One region of the Pantoea sp. USHLN298 genome, then DNA from elsewhere that is predicted to be linked to it. Evidence: predicted binding sites of a transcription regulator. Region 1 holds the regulator's gene; the other holds the start of a gene.
The links. The regulator PurR, encoded in region 1, represses purine synthesis genes. The targets are predictions, from matches to a motif close to CANGCAAACGTTTGCNTG.
Positions count from the first base shown of each region.

Region 2: WFK59_RS13295 (NCS2 family permease) is a predicted target of PurR. The motif match lies at 2,662-2,679, and genes of this name have one in related genera.

Region 1 is NZ_JBBCRO010000001.1:924,446-928,869, reverse strand. Features, by position in the region: gene WFK59_RS04445 (Grx4 family monothiol glutaredoxin) at 1-149, opposite strand, end outside; gene WFK59_RS04440 (C40 family peptidase) at 513-1,298, shown strand; gene cydH (cytochrome bd-I oxidase subunit CydH) at 1,357-1,446, opposite strand; gene purR (HTH-type transcriptional repressor PurR) at 1,728-2,753, shown strand; gene punR (DNA-binding transcriptional activator PunR) at 2,750-3,655, opposite strand; gene punC (purine nucleoside transporter PunC) at 3,762-4,424, shown strand, end outside.
Region 2 is NZ_JBBCRO010000004.1:512,365-516,788, reverse strand. Features, by position in the region: gene WFK59_RS13320 (ATP-grasp fold amidoligase family protein) at 1-85, shown strand, start outside; gene WFK59_RS13315 (YjcB family protein) at 178-459, opposite strand; gene soxS (superoxide response transcriptional regulator SoxS) at 706-1,131, opposite strand; gene soxR (redox-sensitive transcriptional activator SoxR) at 1,232-1,717, shown strand; gene WFK59_RS13300 (glutathione S-transferase family protein) at 1,757-2,422, shown strand; gene WFK59_RS13295 (NCS2 family permease) at 2,780-4,129, shown strand; gene WFK59_RS13290 (Na+/H+ antiporter) at 4,276-4,424, shown strand, end outside.

The DNA of each region.
Region 1 (4,424 bases):
ACGTAAGCAAAACGCTCACCGCAGGCTGACAGCGCCTGAACCGCCTGCGCAGAGAAACCGCAGCTTGGCAGTTTCGGTGAACCTTTCATGAACAGCAGGATCGGGTTTTCTGCGATCTGGCGCTGAATTTTTTCTACAGTACTCATAATTGCCTTCCTTAATTCGTCACTTCGTGTTTGTTTATTGTAGCGACTTCGCACCAGGACTGAAAACGAGATTTTACCGCTGCCGGATTAAATCGCCATGTTTGTTAAGTCCGCTCATCAGCCCTGATGCCACCCGGTTATTAACGGCCAGTAACATATTAATAATTTGCAATAGTTTTGCCGATATAAGACGCTGAAAATGTTCATTTTCAACGCAATTGCGTGAGGCCGAAAGATTAATAAAAAAAGGCGTTACTGTTTTCAAACGAACTGGACTAGAATGGCATCGGCGCTGATCCTGGATCAGATTATTCCCAACTTTGTCGCGGTGCGTAGTGGCCCTGACAACTTAACTAAAACCGGACTATGCGTTTAATCATTACGCTTTTCATTCTTGCCTTTGCGCAACTGTTCTTTAACATCGCTTCTGCCTCACCGCAGGCGCCGGTGAATGTCAGTTCGCATAAAGCAGAGAAAAAGAGTGCGCGCGAAGATGAGCGCCGCAAGCGTCGCCCGCTGAAAACGGCGGCAAAGAAAACACGCGTCAGTCCGATTCAGAAGCTCAAAGTCAAAAAACAGAAAAAAAGCGAACTCACCGCCAGCCATCTTCCCGCTAAGAAAAGTAAAACCTCCCTTAAAACGGCCAGTAAAAAACGCTACGGCCACCAGCGTTCGCTTAAAACCGTTGACGCCAGCAGCAGTGACACCGGCACCATTAAAATGAGCAAGTCACATCGTCAGCGTTACCAGAAAGCGCGCGAAACGGCGATGACCAAGTTGATGGGTCAGTTAGGCAAACCTTATCAATGGGGTGGCACCTCACCGCATACCGGTTTTGATTGCAGCGGCCTGGTCTGGTACGCCTATAAAGATTTGGTCAAGTTCAAGATCCCGCGCACCGCCAATGAGATGTTCCATCTGCGCGACGCCGCGCCGGTTAAACGTGAGTCACTGGAGAAAGGCGATTTAGTCTTTTTCCGCATCAATGGCCGCGGCACCGCCGATCACGTTGGGGTTTATCTCGGCAACGGCAAATTCATTCAGTCACCGCGTACCGGCAAAGATATTCAGATCAGTGCGCTGGGTGAAGACTACTGGCAGCGCCACTATATTGGTGCGCGTCGGGTCATGACGCCAAAGACCATTCGCTAACGCAGCCGTTGGGCGATCGCCAGACAGCAAAAAGCCGGGCCATGCCCGGCTTTTTCGATCAGTGCAGAATCGCGGTGAAGCTAAAAGCGACAATCATCAGCAGGCAGCCGACGGTAGTCATCAGCGCCAGTTTCAAATCGGTACTCATTTAACTCTCCTTAGTCACAATTTTTGTGGGGTTAAGCCATTTTCCCACAGGACCGGGTAAAAATCTCGTTTTATCCGCCCAGCCTTGTTAGAATCCTGCCTTTGTTGCGCAACGCGCGCAGCCCCGGTTCCGTTTGCTCTCTTTTCAGGCGCTCATTACCCGCCAGTCGCCCTGTTTACCGGTCAGAAAACCTGCATAATTGCGCAGAAAACCCTGAGCAGACGCAAACGTTTAACATTATGCTTATCATTGCGTTAGATAAGCCCTGGAGTCCGATTTTAATGGCAACAATTAAAGATGTGGCAAAACGCGCCGGCGTCTCAACGACCACCGTTTCGCACGTCATCAATAAAACGCGTTTTGTCGCTGAAGAGACGCGCAACGCCGTCTGGCAGGCGATTCAGGAACTGCACTATTCGCCCAGCGCCGTGGCGCGCAGCCTGAAGGTGAATCACACCAAAACGCTGGGCCTGCTGGCGACTTCCAGCGAAGCGCCCTACTTTGCTGAAATTATTGAAGCAGTGGAAAACCACTGTTTCGACAAAGGCTATACTCTGATTCTGGGTAATGCGCACAATGATCTGCAGAAGCAGCGCGCCTATCTCAGCATGATGGCGCAAAAGCGCGTCGATGGGCTGCTGGTGATGTGCTCTGAGTATCCGGACGATCTGCTGAAAATGCTGGAAGAGAACCGTAACATCCCGATGGTGGTAATGGACTGGGGCGAATCCCGCGCCGACTTTACCGACACGGTGCTGGACAATGCGTTTCAGGGCGGTTATCTCGCCGGGCGTTATCTGATTGAGCGTGGCCATCGCGAGATTGGCGCCATCCCCGGCCAGATGGAGCGCAACACCGGTGGCGGACGTCACGCCGGCTTCCTGAAGGCGCTGGAAGAAGCGGGTATTCAGCCGCGTGCCGAGTGGATTGTCCAGGGTGACTTTGAACCTGAATCGGGCTATCAGGCAATGCAGCAGATCCTGTCGCAGAAACAGCGCCCGACCGCGGTGTTCTGTGGTGGCGATATCATGGCGATGGGGGCGATTTGCGCCGCCGATGAGATGGGATTGCGCGTGCCGCAGGACATTTCGGTGATCGGCTATGACAATGTGCGCAACGCGCGCTACTTCGCGCCGGCGCTGACCACCGTTCATCAGCCGAAAGCGCAGCTGGGTGAGAAAGCGCTGGAGATGTTGCTGGATCGCATCACCAGCAAACGTGAGATTTCTCAAACCATCGAAGTGCATCCAACCCTGATTGAACGTCGTTCCGTAGCTGATGGTCCGTTCCGCGACTACCGCCGTTAATCTTCGCTTAACCACTCCTGATTAAGCGTTTGCGCATCACCCAGATAGCTGAGTAACCAGCCGGTCGCCGGTGATGCGCGATCTTCCGCCCAGCTGACACAACAGGGACTCTCCGGAAAAGCCACCGGCAGGGTCAGCTCCACCAGCGCGCCGCTGTCCAGCAACGGCCGGGCCAGATGACCAGGCACCATCGCCACGCACAATCCCGCCAGTACGCAATCCAGCCCGGTCTGCCATTCCGGCACCACCAGCCGACGCTGGTTGTCGAGCGTCCACGTCATCCGGCGTGGCAGCGCGCGCGAAGTATCTTCCAGAACCAGCGACGGCCAGCTGCGCAGGGTATCGTCATCTATCTGGCTCACTTCCGTCAGCGGATGGTGGTTCGCGACTACGCAGCGCCAGTTGAGCGTCCCCATATCGCGAAAGGCAAAGCGGCCGCCGACCGGGATCGCCTGAGTCGCGCCGATAGCAACCTCCACCCGGCCATCCGCCAGCGCATCCCAGACGCCGTTGAACACTTCATAACTGATGTGCAACTCCATGTCAGGAAAGTGCCGGTAAAAATCCTTCACTAATTGTCGGGTACGCTGCGGCTTGACGATACAGTCCACCGCAATACTTAACTGCCCGCGCCAGCCGTTGGCCAGCTGCTGACACTGGCGGCGGGTGGCGAGCATTTTTTTGATGACGCTGCGCCCTTCCCGGACAAAATGCTCTCCCGCAGGGGTTAATACCACCTCACGATGCTGACGTTCAAACAGCGGAACCGCCAGCCAGGTCTCCAGCTGGCGCACCGTGTAGCTGATAGCCGACGGCACCCGATGCAGCTCCTGCGCCGCCGCGCTGAAGCTGCCACCGCGCGCCACGGCATCCACCACTTCTAACGCATATTCTGACCACATATTCTGCCTTCAAATTTTTTAACAGCAATAGGCAAATATTAGCGTTTCACAGCGGCAAACGCACCTTTTACACTCTGCCGCGTTCAACCTGCAAAATGAGAATCAGATGTCACCGTCAAAAGGATTTATGCCTTATCTCGCTCTGCTGAGCATGCTGGGCTTTTTAGCCACCGATATGTACCTGCCCGCGTTTGGCGCGATGCAGCAAACTTTCAATACCTCGCCTGGCCTGATCAGTGCCAGCATGAGCCTGTTCCTGGCCGGTTTTGCCTGCGGTCAGCTGTTCTGGGGTCCGCTCTCCGATCGCATCGGGCGTAAGCCGGTGCTGCTGGCCGGACTGGCGCTGTTCGCCGTCGGCTGTGCCGGTATGCTGTGGGTAGAGGATATTTATCTGATGCTGGCGCTGCGCTTTGTTCAGGCGATTGGCGTCTGTGCGGCCGCTGTCAGCTGGCAGGCGCTGGTGGTCGATCGCTATCCGGCCGCACGTGCTAATAAGGTGTTTGCCACCATCATGCCGCTGGTGGCGCTTTCGCCAGCCCTGGCACCGCTGTTAGGCGCGTGGCTGATTGGTCATTTCCACTGGCGTTCGATCTTCCTGGTGCTGACGCTGATTGCGCTGGCCTTGATCCTCACGACGCTGCGCCTGCCGTCGGGCCGCAAAGCAACGGGCAACCAGGGCGCAAATCCGGGCTTTTTTACCCTGCTTAAATCCCGGGTTTACAGTGGTAACGTGCTGATTTATTCCGCCTGTTCCGCCAGCTTTTTCGCC
Region 2 (4,424 bases), on a different contig from region 1:
GTGGATTCAGGACCGCCGCGGAACGCAGAGACCGGGCGTCACAGTGCAGGATGTTAATATCCCTGCCATGTTGAAGAAAGTTTAAGCACACACAGCAATGTAAAAAACCCCGCTTAGCGGGGTTTTTTATTGGGAAAAATCAGCACATTAAACGCGCATCATGACGCGCGCCCTCCATCAGGGCATCGGCCACTCAGCGGGCGCCTGACTCATTACGTCGATAAAGGCGTGCTTAGAGATTTCCATAAAGTTGTGCACGTTTTCCATGCTCAGGGTTATTCCCATCAGACCGGTAACAAACCAGCAGGTCATGCCCAAACCAATGCCGCCACACATGAATGCCATCACATGATGACTATCCTGACGCAGTTTGGTTTTCAGGGTGCTGGCGAAAAACATCATTACGGCGCTCAACAATTCCCAACGCATAACAAGAAGACTGGTGGTTAACGTAGCCATCGGCCGGACCTCAATATCAGTAAGTATTCCTGACAATCTGCGGACATCACCGGCGGCGGAAAAGCGTGTCAGGAAGTGCTTTAGCGCCGTCAACCCAGGTTCATAGTGTGACTTGGGTCACATTATATCACCCGATTTGAAATTTTGAACAAAATTTGACACTGGTATGGCAGGAAAGTGTTGCAGATTTGAACAGCAGGGGAAGCAGAGGCGGTCAGGCGCGCCCGATGACGGGCGGCCTGGGCATTAGCGGACCGGGCAGCACTCGCCGGTGGTACGTTGGGTAAAGCTGGCCATGCTTTCTTTGCAGTCAAAGCTCAGCAGACGAGGGCGCTGAATCGCCTGACGACGCATGGTATGGCGATAGGCGGTAGGGGTTTGCGAAAACTGGCGGCGAAACACCCGCGAAAAGGTCTGCTGCGAGTCATAACCATACTGCATGGCAATATCAAAGACCGGACGCTGAGTCTGAGAGAGCGCCTCGGCAGCCAGCGTCAGGCGGCGTTCACGAATATAGCCACCCAGCGTCTGTTTCGTCACGGTACGGAACATACGCTGCAGGTGCCATTTCGAATAGCCCGATTTTGCAGCCACTTCATCAATGGACAGACTTTTGTCCAGATTCTGGTCAATCCAGTGCGTCAGGGAATGAATGATCTCTTCTTGCATCATGGCCTCATCCTTCTGGTGCTTAATTAGCGATAATGGGAGTTTAGTCGTTTTGATGGGATGCGAGTATAATTCCTCAAGTTAACTTGAGGTAAAGAGCCAGATGAAAAAAGATCGCAACTACCCCAAACCGGTATTAACGCCGGGCGAAGTGGCGCGCCGCAGCGGTGTCGCGGTGTCTGCGCTGCATTTTTATGAAACCAAAGGGCTGATTTTCAGCACCCGCAACGGCGGCAATCAGCGACGCTACAGCCGTGACGTGCTGCGCCGCGTCGCCATCATCAAGATCGCACAACGCATTGGCATTCCACTGGCGACGGTCAGCGACAGCCTGGAGCATATTCCGGCCAATAAGCGGATGTCGGCTCCGGAGTGGGATGCACTGACCCAGCACTGGCGTGAGGAGCTGGACAAGCGCATCGAAACCCTGACCCGACTGCGTAACGATCTGGATGGCTGCATCGGCTGTGGCTGTCTGTCGATGCGTGATTGTCCGCTGCGCAATCCCGGCGACCGGCTCGGTCAGCAAGGATCGGGTGCGGTGCTGCTCGACCCAGAACAGGACGATAAACATCCGGACGTCGGGTGAGGTCTATACTGGTGGAAGGTCAACACACAGGGAATCATGATGATCACCGTTCACCATCTTGAGCAATCGCGCTCGCATCGGGTGCTGTGGCTGCTGGAAGAGCTGGAAGTGCCGTACCAGATCAAACGTTATCAACGCGAGCCCACCATGCTGGCGCCCGAGGCGCTGAAAAAAGTGCATCCGCTGGGTAAATCACCGGTGATTACCGATGAAAACCGGGTGGTGGCCGAATCGGGCGCCATCCTGGAGTACCTGGAGGAGAAATACGATCACGAATTTCGGCTGAAGCTCAGTGATGAAGAGGCGCGGCTGCAGTCGCGTTACTGGCTGCACTATGCCGAGGGATCGCTGATGCCGCTGCTGGTGATGAAGCTGATCTTCGGACAGATGGGGAAAGCGCCGGTGCCGTGGCTGCTGCGTCCGGTGGGCGCCGCGTTTGGCAAAGGGGTACAGAAAGCCTGGCTGGACAAGCAGCTGCAACCGCATAAGAAGATGATTGAACAGCATCTGGCAGCCAATCCGTGGTTTGCCGGGCAGCGTTTCAGCATTGCCGATATACAGATGAGCTTCCCGCTGCTGGCGCTGGCGCAACGCGCCGGGCTGGAGCAGATGCCCGCCAGTGAGAAATGGCTGCAAACCGTCCAGCAGCGCGCCGCCTGGCAGCGGGCTATCGATCAGGGCGGTGAGCTTTCCCTGCCAGGTTAATCCTCTTTGCTGGCGCACCGTTTTTTCGCCCGGTGACGCCAGCCTCTCCGCAGTAAAAAAGGCCTGTAACTTCAAGGTGTCAGCCGCGCGCGGCAGCCTTTGTCCTGCCAGGCTGTAGGGCTGTTACCTGATCTTTGTGCTGAATAATGTCTTCCAGCCAGTTGAAAATGTGCCGCTAAACGCCGGATAATCGTTTGCCTTTTTATCTGGCGGTCCTTTGACTGCCAACTATCTGCGGCAAGGTAAACGTTTGCCTGACGGGTTTATTCCGTCAGCGCGCCCGGATTACCCGCTTATTTCAGGGACAGCGACGGTCGCAGAGCGATCCACACAACAAAAAATCTTTGAGGCTCAACTATGTCAATTGAATCACGCCCGGCCAGTGGAAAACTGGACGCCTGGTTCGCGATCTCGGCGCGCGGCAGCAGCGTGCGCCAGGAAATTCTGGCCGGACTGACCACCTTTCTGGCGATGGTCTATTCGGTGATTGTGGTGCCGGGGATGCTCGGTAAAGCCGGTTTCCCCCCAACGGCAGTCTTTGTCGCGACCTGTCTGGTCGCCAGCTTCGGCTCAATCCTGATGGGGCTGTGGGCCAATCTGCCGATGGCGATTGGCTGTGCCATCTCGCTGACTGCCTTTACCGCTTTCAGCCTGGTGCTGGGCCAGCACATCAGCGTACCGGTCGCGCTTGGCGCGGTATTCCTGATGGGGCTGCTGTTTACCCTGATTTCGGTCACCGGCATCCGTGCGTGGATCCTGCGTAACCTGCCGATGGGCGTGGCGCACGGTACCGGCGTCGGGATTGGCCTGTTTCTGCTGCTGATTGCGGCGGATGGCGTCGGGCTGGTGATAAAAAATCCGGCACCTGGCTTGCCGGTGGCGCTGGGCCAGTTCGCCACGTTTCCGGTGATCATGTCACTGCTTGGGCTGGCGGCGATTTTTGGCCTGGAAAAACGGCGGGTGCCGGGCGGCATTCTGATGACCATTATCGCCATTTCGCTGCTCGGACTGATCTTTGACCCGACGGTGAGCTACAAAGGGTTATTTGCGCTGCCCAGCCTGCGTGACGCCAGCGGTCAGTCGCTGGTGTTCAGTCTGGACATCATGGGGGCGTTGCAGCCGGTGGTGCTGCCAAGCGTGCTGGCGCTGGTGATGACCGCCGTGTTTGACGCCACCGGCACCATTCGCGCGGTCGCGGGCCAGGCTAACCTGCTGGATAAGCAGGGACAGATAATCAATGGCGGCCGCGCATTGACGACCGATTCGGTCAGCAGCCTGTTTGCCGGCCTGGTCGGTGCCTCACCTGCGGCGGTCTATATCGAATCGGCAGCCGGAACAGCGGCGGGCGGCAAAACCGGCCTGACCGCTATCGTGGTTGGCCTGCTGTTCCTGGTGATTCTGTTTATGTCGCCGCTGGCCTGGCTGGTTCCGGCCTACGCTACCGCGCCGGCGCTGATGTATGTCGGCCTGCTGATGCTGAGTAACGTGGCGAAAATCGACTTCAATGATTTTGTCGATGCGATGTCTGGCCTGTTAACCGCGGTGATTATCGTGCTGACCTGCAACATCGTTACCGGCATTATGATCGGTTTTGCCTCGCTGGTGGTGGGCCGTATTTTTGCCGGCGAGTGGCGCAAGCTGAATGTCGGCACGGTGGTGATTGCCGTCGCGTTAGTGGCATTTTACGCCGGAGGCTGGGCGATCTGACTGTTCAACCGGACGTGCAGGCGTGCGTCCGGTATTTTTCACTTTTTTCCCGCCCGCCGCACGCGTAGCTGACCCTTCAGAGTTCGGTTTGTTTTACACTTTAGCGCTCAAACAATGATTGAAAGATAACGACGCCTAAGGAAAGCATGGAAATCTTTTTTACTATTCTCATCATGACGCTGGTCGTGTCGCTCTCTGGCGTCGCGGCTCGCATTCTGCCTTTTCAGATCCCGTTGCCGCTGGTACAGATCGCCGCTGGCGCGCTGATGGCCTGGCCCAACTTTGGTCTGCATGT